DNA from 2 places in the Rhodococcus sp. 5G237 genome. Region 2 is predicted to be linked to the other one. Evidence: riboswitches for the same ligand, from Rfam matches in the RefSeq annotation. Region 2 holds a riboswitch; the other holds the start of a gene.
The links. A riboswitch is a leader RNA that binds a small molecule or an ion and turns the genes downstream of it on or off. The one in region 2 is predicted to bind glycine.
Positions count from the first base shown of each region.

Region 1: another riboswitch for glycine. It lies ahead of ACWPOC_RS13175 (DMT family transporter); the one in region 2 lies ahead of gcvP (aminomethyl-transferring glycine dehydrogenase).

Region 1 covers NZ_JBSNCD010000005.1:182,897-190,457, reverse strand. The annotation lists gene ACWPOC_RS13185 (NfeD family protein) at 1-291, shown strand, start outside; gene ACWPOC_RS13180 (SPFH domain-containing protein) at 294-1,535, shown strand; gene ACWPOC_RS13175 (DMT family transporter) at 1,587-2,624, opposite strand; glycine riboswitch at 2,767-2,856, opposite strand; gene ACWPOC_RS13170 (class I adenylate-forming enzyme family protein) at 3,121-4,614, shown strand; gene ACWPOC_RS13165 (NADP-dependent oxidoreductase) at 4,655-5,698, shown strand; gene ACWPOC_RS13160 (SDR family NAD(P)-dependent oxidoreductase) at 5,803-6,567, shown strand; gene ACWPOC_RS13155 (ABC transporter substrate-binding protein) at 6,608-7,561, shown strand, end outside.
Region 2 covers NZ_JBSNCD010000007.1:332,565-340,125, reverse strand. The annotation lists gene garA (glycogen accumulation regulator GarA) at 1-111, shown strand, start outside; gene ftsR (transcriptional regulator FtsR) at 111-848, shown strand; gene ACWPOC_RS19025 (bifunctional nuclease family protein) at 998-1,471, shown strand; gene ACWPOC_RS19020 (MerR family transcriptional regulator) at 1,713-2,339, shown strand; glycine riboswitch at 2,472-2,567, shown strand; gene gcvP (aminomethyl-transferring glycine dehydrogenase) at 2,730-5,582, shown strand; gene ACWPOC_RS19010 (metallophosphoesterase) at 5,718-6,863, opposite strand; gene ACWPOC_RS19005 (substrate-binding domain-containing protein) at 6,866-7,561, opposite strand, start outside.

The sequences.
Region 1 (7,561 bases), on a different contig from region 2:
ATCGACGCGGTGATCTTCGCCGTGACCTCGCTGGTTCTGCTGCTCGGTGTCCGGCCGATGCTGAGGCGGCGGTACTCCCAGCCGCCCGCTCTGCCGACCGGGATCGACGCTCTCCCGGGCAAGCACGCCTTGGTCCTCGAGCAGGTGGGGGAGCATTCCGGGCGCGTCAAGATCGACGGTGAGGTGTGGACCGCCAGGCCGCTGGACGCCACCGAGGTATACGAGCCGGGAACGACAGTGACAGTGATGCAGATAGACGGCGCGACTGCCGTCGTGTGGAGGGGTGTCTGAGGATGGAAGCTCTGATCGTGCTCGCCGTAGTGGTGGCACTGGTCGTGGTGGTCGTGGCCAAATCGGTATCGCTGGTACCGCAAGCGGAGGCCGCGGTCATCGAACGTCTCGGCCGGTACTACCGGACGGCGTCGGGTCAGCTCACCTTCCTGGTGCCCTTCGTCGACCGCATCCGCGCGAAGGTCGATCTACGCGAACGTGTCGTCTCGTTCCCGCCGCAGCCGGTCATCACCCAGGACAACCTGACGCTGAGCATCGACACGGTCGTGTACTTCCAGGTGACGAACCCGCAGGCGGCCGTCTACGAGATCAGCAACTACATCGCCGCGGTCGAGCAGCTCACCGTCACCACACTCCGCAACGTCGTCGGTGGAATGACCCTCGAGGAGACGCTCACCTCGCGCGACTCCATCAACGGCCAGCTCCGCGGTGTGCTCGACGAAGCGACCGGCCGATGGGGCCTGCGTGTCGCCCGGGTCGAACTCAAGAGCATCGATCCGCCGCCGTCGATCCAGGAATCGATGGAGAAGCAGATGAAGGCCGACCGTGAGAAGCGCGCGATGATCCTCACGGCCGAGGGTCACCGCGAATCCGCGATCAAGACCGCCGAGGGCGACAAGCAGTCGCGCATCCTCTCCGCCGAAGGTGCGAAGCAGGCCGCGATCCTCGAAGCCGAGGCCGACCGGCAGTCGCGGATCCTGCGCGCGCAGGGTGATCGCGCGGCGCGCTACCTCGAGGCTCAGGGCGAGGCGAAGTCCATCGAGAAGGTGTTCGCAGCGATCAAGGCCGGCAAGCCCACTCCGGAGCTGCTCGCCTACCAGTACCTGCAGACCCTGCCGCAGATGGCCCAGGGCGATGCGAACAAGATGTGGGTGGTGCCGAGCGACTTCGGCAAGGCGCTCGAAGGATTCGCGCGGACGCTCGGCGCGCCCGGCGAGGACGGCGTCTTCCGCTTCGAGCCGAGTCCTGTCGACGAGGAACTGCAACGGCCCGAGGACGACAGTGCCGAGGTCGAGGATTGGTTCGCGACCAAGCGCGACCCCGAGGTGGCCCAGGCCGTCGCCGAAGCCGAGGCGGTCGCGCGCAAGCCCGTCGACCCCGCAGTTCGGACGGGTCTCGCCACGGAGGGGACGCAGGGGGGTGCCGGTGAAGGACAGTCGGCGTTGCCCGCAACGCCGCCGGCGCAGCGTTGGATGACGAACGACGCATCCGAGCAGCCGGCCGAGCCGCCGCAACAGCAGTAACGGAAACCGATTCGAGTGGGAGGGCGCGCCGACCGGCGGCCCTCCCACTCGTCATCGGCGGCCGAGCATCGGCAGTGCCATCGCTACCACGATGAGACCGGCGCCCGCGGCGGCGAGCACGGTCACGGACTCTCCGAAGGCGACCATGCCGATCATCAGCGCGACCACGACCTCGAGGTAGGACAGGCCGGACAGTTCCGCGGCACGAAGGTGCTTGCCCGCAACGACGAGCAACCCCAGCGCGAACAGGCCGCAGACGACGAAGAACCCACCGGCCCACAACCAGTGCGTCGCGGTCATCCCCGACATGTCGGGTCGGGTCACCGCGACCATCCCACCTGCCGCGACGGCACCGAAGACGAAGTTCCACAGGGACCGGACGTCGGACGGCATGTCGGTGCGATAGCGGTAGCACAGCAGGGCCCCGCCGTAGAAGACTCCCGAGGCCGCGCCCAGCACGGTGCCCAGCGTCTCGTGCTCACCCCCGGACGACCCACCGCCGACCAGACCGGCGGCGAGCAGCATACCGGCGAACGCCGTGCCGATCGACAGGGCGTCGAGGCGACCGACCCTCTCCTTCAGGAACACCCGGGCGAGGGCCGTCGCGACGACGGGGCCGAGGTAATGGAGAACCACGGCACGGGACAGGTCGGTCAACACCGTGGCGGACAGATAGGTCGCGAGGGACAGTCCGAGGAGCACACCGCCACCGACGACCGACCAGGACAGACGGGTCCGGCGCAACTGTCCGAGGCGGCGGGACAGCGCCATCAGGAGGAGCATGCCGAGTGCTCCGACTGCCATCCGTCCGAGCGTCAGTGCCTCACCGAGCACCGCGCCTTCGGGAGTGGCCTTGCGGCCGAACAATCCTGCGGCGCCCATCGCGGTCGCGGACAGCACGATCGCGGCGATCCCGAGTCGCCGGTTCGTACGCGACGGCGACTTCGGGGCGGGGGAGGGAGGGAGAACAGGGCCACGCGACTCGGTCGGTGCAATATCGGCACGCTGCTCGAGCAGCGCATCATCGGCGCGCGAAGGCGCGCCCACGGCATCATCGGCGCGCGAAGGCGCGCCCAGGGAAACGGTCACACGTCTACCTCGGGTCCAGGGTGCACGAAACGAGCACCAGCGGGTGTTGTCGTTCCCCGCTCTGTCATCGGACCTGAGAGCTTTCGCGGACGGAGCCGCTTACACCTTCGGTGAACCCGGAAGAGTTGCTTTCCAGAGGAGCCTCGCCGTGGCGGTCTGGGGGCCTGAGAGATTCCCGGGGAGGTTGCTCCTTCGGCGCCCGCTGTGTGCGGGACTCTCCCGCCGCGGTTCGGTGGCTGTTCAGTTGTGGCGTCAAGTATGCCATGCGGCTCGATGCGGGTCTGTGAGGTCGTACCGGGGGTCGGGCATGTCTCGCATTTTGCCTGGTGAGAGGGCTGCCAGAAAATTCCGGCCGATACCTTCACAAATATAGGCATAATTGCTATGGTGTGCATCACACGGTCTCGCGACCGAGGGTTCGGCACCCGGTGATCGCGAGCGCCGGTCGATTCGTCTCTTCTCTCGTACGGCAGAGCTTCTGAAGACAGGTGGTCATATGGGTATCGGGATGGTCCTCGACATGGCGTCCGCCGCCACCCCCGATCGGATCGCGATGGGTCCTCGTTCGAACGGTGTCACCTACCGCCGGCTCGACGAACTCGCTTCGCGCGGTGCGGGCTTGCTCGGTGAGCTCGGAGCCCGGAACGTCGTCTTCGTCGGAGTGAACGGTCCGGTCCTTCCCACGCTCATGTTCGCTGCCGGTCGTGCCGGTATTCCCCTGGCGCCCTTGAACTACCGGCTTCCCGCTGCGCAGTTGCTCGAATTGATCGACAGGTTGGACGAACCGATCGTCGTGGCGGACGCCGACTATGTCGGCAAGCTCGACGGGTGCGCGCACCGAATCGTCTCGACCGACGAATTTCTCGGTCTCGCGGAGGGGACGGCACCTCTCGCGGGGGACCGCTCGGAAGACGAGGGGACCGCGATCGTGCTGTTCACCTCCGGGACCACCTCGGCTCCGAAAGGGGTGCTGCTCCGACACCGGCACCTGCTGTCCTACCTCATCAATACCGTCGAATTCGGTTCGGCGGCATGGCAACAGGCCACGCTGGTCAGCACGCCGCCCTATCACATCGCGGGTCTCGGTGCCGTTCTGAGCAACGTCTACTCGGGTCGACGCATGGTCTACCTGCCCGACTTCACGCCGCAGGGCTGGCTCGACCTCGTTCGCACCGAGGGTGTCACCAGCGCGATGGTGGTGCCGACGATGCTCGCCCGCATCGTCGACCACCTCGACGGCACGCCCGCCGAGGTCCCGACGCTCGAGTCGCTCGCCTACGGAGGTGCGAGGATGCCCCAGCCGGTCCTCGAGCGTGCCCTCGCGGCATTCGGCGACACCGGATTCGTCAACGCCTACGGATTGACGGAGACCAGTTCGACGATCGCGGTGCTCGGACCCGAGGAGCATCGGGAGGCGTTCGTGAAACCCGAACTGCGAGGACGGCTCTCCTCGGCCGGTCGGATCGTGCCCGGTATCGAAGCGCAGATCCGATCCGAGGACGGCGAACGCGTGCTGCCCGACGGGCAGACGGGTCTGCTGTGGGTGCGCGGGGCGCAGGTCAGCGGCGAGTACATGGGTAACGGTTCGGTCCTGGACGCGGAGGGCTGGTTCCCGACCAGGGATCGCGCCCGGATCGAGGACGGCTATCTCTACATCGGTGGTCGCGCTGACGACACGATCATCCGGGGCGGGGAGAACATCGCGCCGGCCGAGATCGAGGACGTGCTGGCACACCACCCGCAGGTGCGTGAGGTGGCCGTGATCGGTACTCCCGACGACGAATGGGGCGAACGGATCTGCGCGGTGATCGTCCCGGCTGTCGACAACCATGAGGAGGCCGATGCGATCCGCACGTGGTGCCGTGAACGTCTGCGCGGCTCGCGGACCCCCGACGACGTCGTGTTCGTCGACGATCTGCCCCGTACCCCCACCGGCAAGCTGGTGCGCCGCGATCTCGTCGAGCAGGTCACGGCCGGACTCGCGGGATGATCGCGCTGCCGTCCGCATCACGAAGAGAACGGGCATCCTTGTGACCGACATCGTGGACACCGAACTCGTCCGACGCGAATGGATCCTCCGGGCGCGTCCGAGCGGCCGTCCCCGTGACACCGACGTCGAGTTGGTCGGAACCGCTCTCGGCGAACCCGCCTCGGGGCAGATCCACGTGCGGAACCTCGTCATGTCCGTCGAGCCCTACATGCGGGGCAGGATGGGCGGTGAGGCGACCTACGCGGAGCCCTACGCATTGGGGGAGCCGATGCTCGCTCCCACGGTCGGGGTCGTGTCCTGGTCCGATCGACCCGAGTTGCCGATCGGATCGCTTGTTCTCCACGAGTACGGCTGGCGGACGGAAAGTTTCGTCGACCCGTCCGACTGTCGCAGGCTTCGGCACGACGATCTCCCCGCAGCCCTGCACCTGAGTGTCCTCGGCATCCCGGGGATGACCGCCTGGGTAGGAATCGATCGGATCGCGCAGGTGCGCAGCGGCGATGTGGTGTTCGTGTCGTCCGCGGCCGGCGCGGTCGGATCCACTGCGGTCCAGCTGGCGAAACAGCGTGGTGCCGTGGTGATCGCGAGCGCCGGATCTCCCGAGAAGGTCTCGCTCGTCAGGGAACTCGGTGCCGACGCGGCGTTCGATCATCACGAGGGGCCGGCGAAGGACCTGCTGCGCAGCGCTATGGCCGAGGTCGGTGCCACCGCGCTCGATGTGTATTTCGACAATGTCGGGGGCGAACAACTCGAAGCGGCCATCCGTGTGCTCGCCGACCACGCCCGGATCGCTCTGTGCGGGATGATCAGCGTCTACAACTCCGCCACACCCGTGCCCGGACCGAACAACCTGCTCAAACTGATCTGGCGTCGCGCCCGGATGGAAGGCTTCCTGCTGGCCGACCATCTCGACGCACGCGACGCTTTCGAGGACGAGATGGCCGCGCTCGTCCGGAGCGGACGGATCCGGCCCGTCCACACCGAGTTCGCCGGTGGCATCGGCGGTGCATGGGATGCCTTCGTCGGGATGCTCGACGGCGCCGCAACCGGTAAGGCCCTCGTCCCTCTCGTTCCCTCGACCTGACTCCGTCGGGACCGTCCCGACGTCGCTGCGGCGGCGCCGGTGTCCCGCCGCACCTTCTCACTCTTTCGGCGCCTTCGACGCCGACCTCATCGACAGGAGCCCGCATGACCACGCATCCCCGTCCTCTCGAAGGAAAGGTAGCGCTCGTCACCGGTGGCAGCCGCGGCCTGGGCCGCGAGATGGTTCTCGCCTTTGCGAACGCCGGTGCCGACGTCGTCATCGTCAGCCGCAAGGTCGACAGTTGCGAGAAACTCGCTGCGGAGGTCGCCGAGACCACCGGACGCAAGGCTCTGCCCCTCGCACTGCACGTCGGCGACTGGGACGCCCACGAACCGGTCGTCGACCGGGTCTACGACGAGTTCGGCCACCTGGACGTCCTGGTGAACAACGCCGGCATGGCACCTCTGTACCCCAGCCTCGACCAGGTGACCGAGGAACTGTTCGACAAGGTGATCGGGGTCAATCTCAAGGGTGCCTTCCGTCTGACCGCCCTCGTCGGTCCTCGGATGGCGGCGGGTTCCGGGGGGTCGATCATCAACATCAGCTCCATCGCCTCCGAGCGACCGATGACCAGCGATCTGCCGTACGCGGCGGCCAAGGCGGGACTGAACACCCTGACCAAGGGCTTCGCGCAGGCATACGGCCCCAGCGTGCGGGTCAACACGATCATGGCCGGTGCGTTCCTCACCGACATCAGCAAGGCCTGGGACATGGACTCGGCCAACGAACTCTTCGGGGCGATGCCGCTCCGGCGTGCCGGAAATCCGGACGAGGTCGTCGGCGCCGCACTGTATCTCGCGGGACCCGGTTCCACCTACACCACCGGTGCCGTGATCCCCGTCGACGGCGGCCGCACCTCCACCCCCTGACCCGATCCGCGGCCCACGGGCCGACGACCAGGAGCCTCCCATGGACTTCATCCGAGCACCGCGCCGTACCCGGCGCACCTTCCTGTCGACCCTGACCGCCGCCGCGCTCGCCGCGACCCTCGCGGCCTGCGGTGGAAACGGTGGGGACGACCGCATCACCTCGGAATCGATCGGATCGACCGGCCCGGCCGGCGACGATGCCTGGCAACAGGTGATCGAGGCGGCCAAGGCGGAGGGCGAGGTCACGATCTATTCGTCGAACGCCGCGGACGCTCTCGCCGAACTGGGCCGCCGCTTCGAGGCCGACTACGGCATCCGCCTGAACGTCGTGCGTGACGTCGACGCGAATCTGCACCAGAAGATCGGTGCGGAGACCGAGACCGGCAACCGGGTCGCCGACGTGGTCACGCAGGCGAGTGTGCCGTGGGCCGTGAGCCTCGGCGCGGAGGGGGAGTTCGCCGAGCCCGTCGGCCCGGCCTTCACCGACTCCGCCAGTGAGTACGACGTCACGACCCTGAAGGACGACACGGGTTACTTCGTCTCCAATGCGTCGGTCCTGACCTTCGGCTGGAACACCCAGCGCTACCCGGACGGCGTCGACAGCTACGGCGATCTCCTGGATCCGGCGCTCGGCGACGGCAGGATCGGCATCGTCCTTCCCACGTCGACCGCGCACGTGGATTTCTACGACAACTATCTCGAGCAGGTCGGAGGGGAGGGTTATCTCGAGAAGCTGGCGCAGCAGCGTCCGCGGATCTATCCCAGCGCGCTGCCGTTGGCGCAGGCCCTCGCCTCCGGTGAGATCGCCGCCGCCGCATTCGTGCAGGACCAGAAGAGCGAGCAGCAGACCGGCGCCCCTGTCGACTCGGCCTTCGGAGACGTCGTGTGGGGCGCACCCATGTACACCGCGATCCTCGCCGACGCCGTTCATCCCAATGCAGCCCAGGTCCTGGCCAACTACATGGTCACCCCGGCGGGTCAGGAAGCGGTCTCG
Region 2 (7,561 bases):
CGCGAGCCGGTCGACTCCGCCGTTCTCGCGAACGGCGACGAGGTGCAGATCGGCAAGTTCCGGCTGGTGTTCCTGACCGGTCCGCGAGGTAACCAGGGCGCGGGTAGCTGATGACCGCGGCCCGCCAGCCGGCGCCGGCCGGAATGTCGATCGGGTCGGTGCTCGACCGCCTGCGTCCGGAATTCCCGGACGTGACGATCTCGAAGATCCGGTTCCTCGAGGCCGAGGGACTGATCAGCCCGGAACGCACCCCCTCGGGCTACCGACGCTTCTCGATCGCCGACTGCGAGCGTCTGCGGTACGTGCTCACCGCGCAGCGCGATCAGTACCTTCCGCTCAAGGTGATCAAGGAGCAGCTCGAGGCGATCGACCGCGGCGCCGCCACGGTGGGATCGGTCGAGACCCGGATCACCCGGCCGCGCCCGCTGGCGGTCGCCCGCGGCGAGGTCTCGCCGGAGGATCTGCGCACCGACCGCGAGATCCGGGTGAGTCGCGACGATCTGTGCACCCGTGCGGGGATCGACGCGGCCTTCCTCACCGAGCTGGTGGGGGCGGGCCTGGTCAAGCCGGGCCCGGCCGGTTTCTTCGACGAGGACGCGGTGCTGCTCGCCCGCACGGCGAAAGCGATGGCGGAGTTCGGCCTCGAGGTTCGGCACCTGCGGGCGTTCAAGCTCGCCGCCGACCGCGAGGCCGCGCTCGTCGCGCAGATCGCCGGTCCGATCGCGAAGGGCCGCGACGCCGGGGCGCGGCAGCGCGCCGAGGAGATGGTGCGCGAACTGGCCGCACTGTCGTTGACATTGCACACCTGCCTGGTGAAAGCGGCGGTGCAGGGGGCCCTCGACCGTTAGGCGACGAATTCATCGCCGTGTGCGACCACGGGCCCTTCGTCGGGTGGTGACGTACGGCACCTGACGGATGCGCTGGAGGACACTAGAATTCCAGGCAGTACCTGTCGGGTGGTCCCACCACCGACGAGCAGCAGGACGGAGGCATCGCGATGAGCGAGATGCGGATAGTAGGGATTCGTATCGAACAGCCGCAGAACCAGCCTGTCCTCCTGCTGCGGGAGGTCGACGGCGATCGGTATCTGCCGATCTGGATCGGGCAGAACGAAGCGACCGCCATCGCCCTCGAACAGCAGGGGGTCGAACCGGCGCGGCCGCTGACCCACGACCTGATCAAGAACCTCCTCGAGGCGTTCGGTCACAACCTGCGCGAGGTGCGCATCGTCGACCTGCGCGAAGGGACGTTCTACGCGGATCTGGTCTTCGACGGAGGGATGCGCGTGTCCTGCCGGCCCTCCGACGGGGTCGCGGTGGCCTTGCGCATCGGCGCGCCGGTCCACGTCGAGGAACCGGTGCTCACGGAGGCAGGACTGGTCATGCCCGACGAACGGGAGGACGAGGTCGAGAAGTTCAAGGAGTTCCTCGACTCCGTCTCGCCCGACGATTTCAAGGCGACGGACGGCTGAGCGCCGTCCGTCCGCACGGCGACGAGCGTTGGCGCGCGCGTCGGCCGTGACGGTAGTAATGTCGAACGTTGCCTTCCGGTCGGCGTGTTGCAGCCCGACGCCCAACACCGGAGCGTACGCTGAGTTGATCCGCCAGGGATGACTCGGTGAGCCTGGGAGCGCTCGATGATCGGATGTGGTCGGGGGGATCCGCCAATCGATCGTTGCGAGGCAGAACTGGGCGCGCGAGAGGGAGTCAGTAGTGCGAGATCGGACGAAGGGACAGCCACTCGGCGTCGATTCCGGCGATCGCTCGAATCCGGCGCCGCGGACGAACGAGACCGACGAGATCCAACCGGGCCTGTTTCCGGACAACTCGGTACCCGACGAGCTCGTCGGCTACCGCGTGCCCATCGCCTGTCAGATCGCGGGAATCAGCTACCGCCAGCTCGACTACTGGGCCCGCACGAATCTGGTCGTACCGTCCATCCGCGGGGCCGCCGGCTCCGGTAGCCAGCGGCTGTACTCGTTCAAGGACATCCTCGTCCTCAAGATCGTCAAGCGCCTGCTCGACACCGGTGTCTCGCTGCAGAACATCCGCGTCGCCGTCGACCATCTCCGCAGCCGCGGGGTGGGCGACCTCGCGAAGATCACCCTGTTCTCCGATGGCACCACCGTCTACGAGTGCACGTCGCCCGAAGAGGTCGTCGACCTGCTGCAGGGCGGGCAAGGTGTCTTCGGGATCGCGGTGAGCGGCGCGATGCGCGAACTCACCGGCAGCATTGCCGATTTTCCCGCCGAACGCGCCGATGGCGGCGGCGTCGAGGAACGCCCCGAGGACGAACTCGCGTCGCGTCGCCGCGAACGCATCAACCGCCGCATCGGCTGACCCCACCACTGATGTCGCATCGGCCGACGACACCGCCGATCCATCTCTGCTGATCCATCTCCACCACCTGCGGCGCTTTCCGCACCTGCGGTATTTCGACCCCTGCGACGTGATCTAGACTCGAAGATGCGTCGCCATCACGCGGGAGAGACCCGGACACCGAGCCGGGCGCCGAAGGAGCAGCACCTCCCCGTCAATCTCTCAGGCAACCGGGACCGCGTGAGCTCCGACGTCTCTGGAAAGCGGCGGGAGCACCCGCCCGCCCACGGGGAAAGGCTCTGGCCGGCCGAATCTCTCAGGCGCTCGCTCCGCGAGCTCACGACAGAGGGGGAGGAACCACCTCGCGCGACCGCGCGCATGTGGACCTCGCCGACCAGCCCGGGAGCTGCGATGACAGATGCCGTCACCTCGAACTTCGCCGATCGCCACATCGGCCCCGACACCGCCGGCCTGAACCGGATCCTCGACGTCGTCGGAGTCGATTCCCTCGACGCCCTCGCCACCGCCGCGGTACCGGCCGCCATCCTCGACGACCGTGCAGACAACGTGCCGACCGGCCTCGACGTCCTCGACGCGCCCCGCTCCGAGCACGACGTACTCGCCGAACTGAAGGCACTCGCGTCGCAGAACACCGTGGCGACGTCGATGATCGGTCACGGCTACTACGACACGCTCACGCCGCCCGTGCTGCTACGCAACATCATCGAGAACCCCGCCTGGTACACGGCCTACACCCCCTACCAGCCGGAGATCAGCCAGGGACGCCTCGAGGCGCTGCTGAACTTCCAGACCATGGTCGCCGACCTGACCGGCATGGAGATCGCGAACTCGTCGATGCTCGACGAGGCCACCGCCGCCGCCGAGGCAATGACCCTGCTGCGCCGCGCGAACCGCAAGTCCAAGAGCCCGCGCCTGGTCGTCGACGTCGACCTGTTCGCGCAGACCGCCGCGGTGCTGGCGACCCGCGCCGAACCACTCGGCATCGAGATCGTCACCGCCGACCTCGCTGCCGACGGACTGCCCGAGGGCGAGTTCTTCGGCGTGATCCTGCAGGTGCCCGGCGCTTCGGGACGCATCATCGACGCCGCTCCGATCATCGCGGCCGCCCACGACCGCGGCGCGCTCGTCGCCGTCGGTGCCGACCTGCTGGCCATGACCCTGATCACCCCGCCCGGGGAGCAGGGCGCCGACGCGTGCTTCGGCACCACCCAGCGGTTCGGTGTGCCGATGGGCTTCGGTGGGCCGCACGCCGGCTACCTCGCCGTCGGTAGCGCCCACACCCGCACCCTGCCGGGACGCCTCGTCGGTGTCTCGGTGGACGTGGACGGCAACCCGGCCTACCGGCTCGCGTTGCAGACCCGTGAGCAGCACATCCGCCGTGAGAAGGCCACCAGCAACATCTGCACCGCCCAGGTGCTCCTCGCCGTGCTCGCGGCCATGTACGTCTCGTACCACGGCGCCGAAGGCCTCACCGGCATCGCCCGCCGCGTCGCCGGGCACGCCCGCCGCCTCGCCGACGGTCTGCGCGCCGGTGGCGTCGAGGTCGTCCACGACGAGTTCTTCGACACCGTCCTCGTGCGCGTCCCGGGGCGCGCCGACGCCGTGCTCGCCGCCGCCCTCGAGGCCGGCATCAACCTGTACCGGGTCGACGACGATCACGTGTCGATCTCGTGCGACGAGGCCACCACCGCGGCGCACGTGGACGCGGTCTTGGGCGCTTTCGGCGTCGACGCCGGGGAGGCCGCCGAGGGAACGGCGCTGCCGCAGGCCCTGGCCCGCACCAGCGAGTTCCTGCAGCACGAGGCGTTCACCCGCTACCGCACCGAGACCGCGATGATGCGTTACCTGCGGCGTCTGTCCGACAAGGACCTCGCCCTCGACCGGACGATGATCCCACTGGGCTCGTGCACGATGAAGCTCAACGCCGCCGCCGAGATGGAAGCCATCACCTGGCCCGAGTTCGCGGGTCTGCATCCCTTCGCTCCGGCGGACCAGACGGGCGGCATCCGCCGTCTCATCGCCGACCTGGAGGGTTGGCTCGCCGCGGTGACGGGCTACGACGCCGTGAGCCTGCAGCCCAACGCCGGCAGCCAGGGTGAGTACGCGGGTCTGCTCGCGATCCGCCACTACCACCTCGACCGCGGCGACACCGATCGGGACATCTGCCTGATCCCGTCGAGCGCGCACGGCACCAATGCCGCATCCGCTGTGATGGCGGGCATGCGTGTCGAGGTCGTCGCGTGCCGTCCGAACGGCGACGTCGATCTCGACGACCTGCGCGCCAAGATCGCCGACCACGGTGCGCGACTGGCCGCGATCATGATCACCTATCCGTCCACGCACGGTGTCTACGAGCACGACATCGCCGACATCTGCGGTGCCGTGCACGACGCCGGCGGTCAGGTGTACATCGACGGCGCCAACCTCAACGCTCTCGTGGGTCTGGCGCGGCCGGGCAAGTTCGGGGGCGATGTCAGCCACCTGAACCTGCACAAGACCTTCTGCATCCCGCACGGTGGTGGCGGTCCGGGTGTCGGCCCGATCGGTGTCCGTTCGCATCTGGCCCCGTACCTGCCGGGTCATCCGGCGGAGCCGGGACTCGGGGGAGCAGGACCGGTCTCGGCGGCGCCCTACGGGTCGGCGTCGATCCTGCCGATCACCTGGGCGTACATCAAGATGATGGGTGCCGAGGGACTGCGTCGCGCGTCGCTGACGGCGATCGCGTCGGCCAACTACATCGCGCGTCGTCTCGACGAGTACTTCCCGGTGCTGTACACGGGGGAGACCGGCATGGTCGCCCACGAGTGCATCCTCGATCTGCGTCCGCTGACGAAGGCGACGGGGGTGACGGTCGACGACGTCGCGAAGCGTCTGGCCGACTACGGCTTCCACGCGCCGACGATGAGCTTCCCGGTGGCCGGCACCCTCATGGTCGAACCCACCGAGAGCGAGGACATCGCCGAACTCGACGCGTTCATCGACGCGATGATCTCGATCCGCGGTGAAATCGACCGGGTCGGGGCAGGAGAGTGGCCGGTGGACGACAATCCGCTGCGCGGGGCTCCGCACACCGCGGAATGCCTGGTGGGTGAGTGGAACCACCCGTACTCGCGGGAGATCGCGGTGTTCCCGATGGGGAAGAGCCGGGCCAAGGTGTGGCCGGCGGTGCGGCGTATCGACGGCGCACACGGCGACCGGAACCTGGTGTGCTCGTGCCCGCCCTTGGAGGCGTACAGCGGCTGACGCCGGGGATGGCCGACGGACATGTCCGTCGGCCATCTTCATCGGTGGGGCAACTCCGAACAGTACGGAAACCAAAGAAATACAGAAATACCACCGGGTAAGGACACATCTCACCGAGCCCTGAGGGCAAGGCCGTCAGTTCGCGGCGGTCAGCTCGAGGACGGAGATCTCCGGTGGGGTGCCGACCCGCACGGGCGGTCCCCACGCGCCGGTGCCCTGGGATGTGTAGATCTGCGTGTCGCCGAAGCGGTCGAGTCCGGTGACGGTGGGGTTGGCGAGGGAGACGAACGGCCGCAGCGGCCACATCTGTCCGCCGTGGGTGTGCCCGGACAGCTGCAGGTCGACTCCGCGTTCGCGGGCCTCGTCGATGTGCCGGGGCTGGTGGGCGGCGAGGATCACGGGGGTACCGTCCGCGATGCCGTCGAGGGCGGTGGGCATGTCCGGGTGGTGGGGTTCGGTGGCCGTGTAGTCGTGGACGCCGGCGAGCGCGACGACGTCGCCGTCGCGTTCGAGGACGACGTGCTCGTTGCGCAGGGTGCGTACACCGAGCGTCTCCCAATGGTCGAGCCATGATTCGGCGTCGTCGGAGTAGTACTCGTGGTTGCCGCTGACGCCGTACACCCCGAGCGGGGCCTGCAGCTGCCGGAGCGGTTCGAGGTCGGAACCGACGAGGTCGACGGTGCCGTCGGCGAGGTCGCCGCCGAGCACGATCAGGTCGGGCTGCTGTTCGGCGACGAGGTCGACGACGCGTTGCACGAAGTCGGCGCCGCGGGCAGGTCCGACGTGCAGGTCGGTGACGAGCGCGATCCGGGCGCCGTCGAAGCCGGTGGGCAGGTCCTGCAACGCGACGGGCACGGTGACGATCCGCGGCCGGTCGGCTTCGACCGTGCCGTATCCGACGGCGGCGACCGCGGCCACGACGAGCACGGCGGTCGCGATGCGCAGACCCCGTCGCGGGGTCACGTCGGTGGTCGGCCCGGGGCGTCCGCGCCAGACGAGGCGGGCGACGAGCAGTCCCGCTCCGACGAGCAGGAGCCCGAGCATCAGGTACAGCACCACCGCCATCCAGCTCCAGCCGAGGAATCCGATGGGGCGGGCCCAGGCGGGGTCGAGCGCCGTGCCCACCCCGGAGGCACCAAGCGTGAGGACGAACATCGCCGCCAGGACGAGGTCGGCGGCGAGGGCGGCAGGACGCGGCAGGCCGGGTGCCCGGACGAGTCGTCGATGCAGCAGGTAGGTGAGGAGGGCGAGGAAGACCCCCATGACGAGAAGTCGGAGCACGGTCAGGACGTCAGCTTTCGGAGGAGGTCGGTGAGATCGGCCGGGTCGGTGGTGTCGACGACGGTGAGGTTGCCGTCGGTGGCCTCGGCGGCTTGCTCGAGGACGGGGTCGGTGCGGTCGCCGAGGATGACGACGTCGATCCGCACAGGGGTGGCAGGGGACGCGAGTTCGTCGATCGCCGCGCGCAGGTCGCGGGCGGCCGTCTCGTCGGGGTCGTCGCTGTCGACGACGACGAGCACGGAGTTCGGTCGGCCCGGGTCGTAGTTGTCGACGGCGTCGCGGTAGGCGGCGGTGAGGGTGGCGTAGACCGGTTCGCGGTCGACGAGGTCGATGTCGTCGAGGACCGAGGACATCGCCGCGCGCTTGGACTCGGTGAGGCCGTCGCGGATGACGGCGACGCGGTGCCCGCTGGGGGTGTCGGCGAAGACGTACATGCCCATCACCGAGTTGATGGAGGCTCGGCGCATGGCCTCGCGCAGGGCCCCCGCGGTGGCGGTGAGGCGGGTGTCGTCGCCGGCGGGGGTGCCCATGGAGGTGGAGGTGTCGACGACCATCGTGACCTTGCGCGGGGACACCGGGGCGAGACGCAGTGCGACGAGGACGTCGTCGACGGTGGGGTCGGCGGGGGCGAGGACGGTGTCGACGCGGGGCAGCGGCAGTTCCCCGGCGGGTTCGGGGACGGCGTCGGCGGTGCGGAA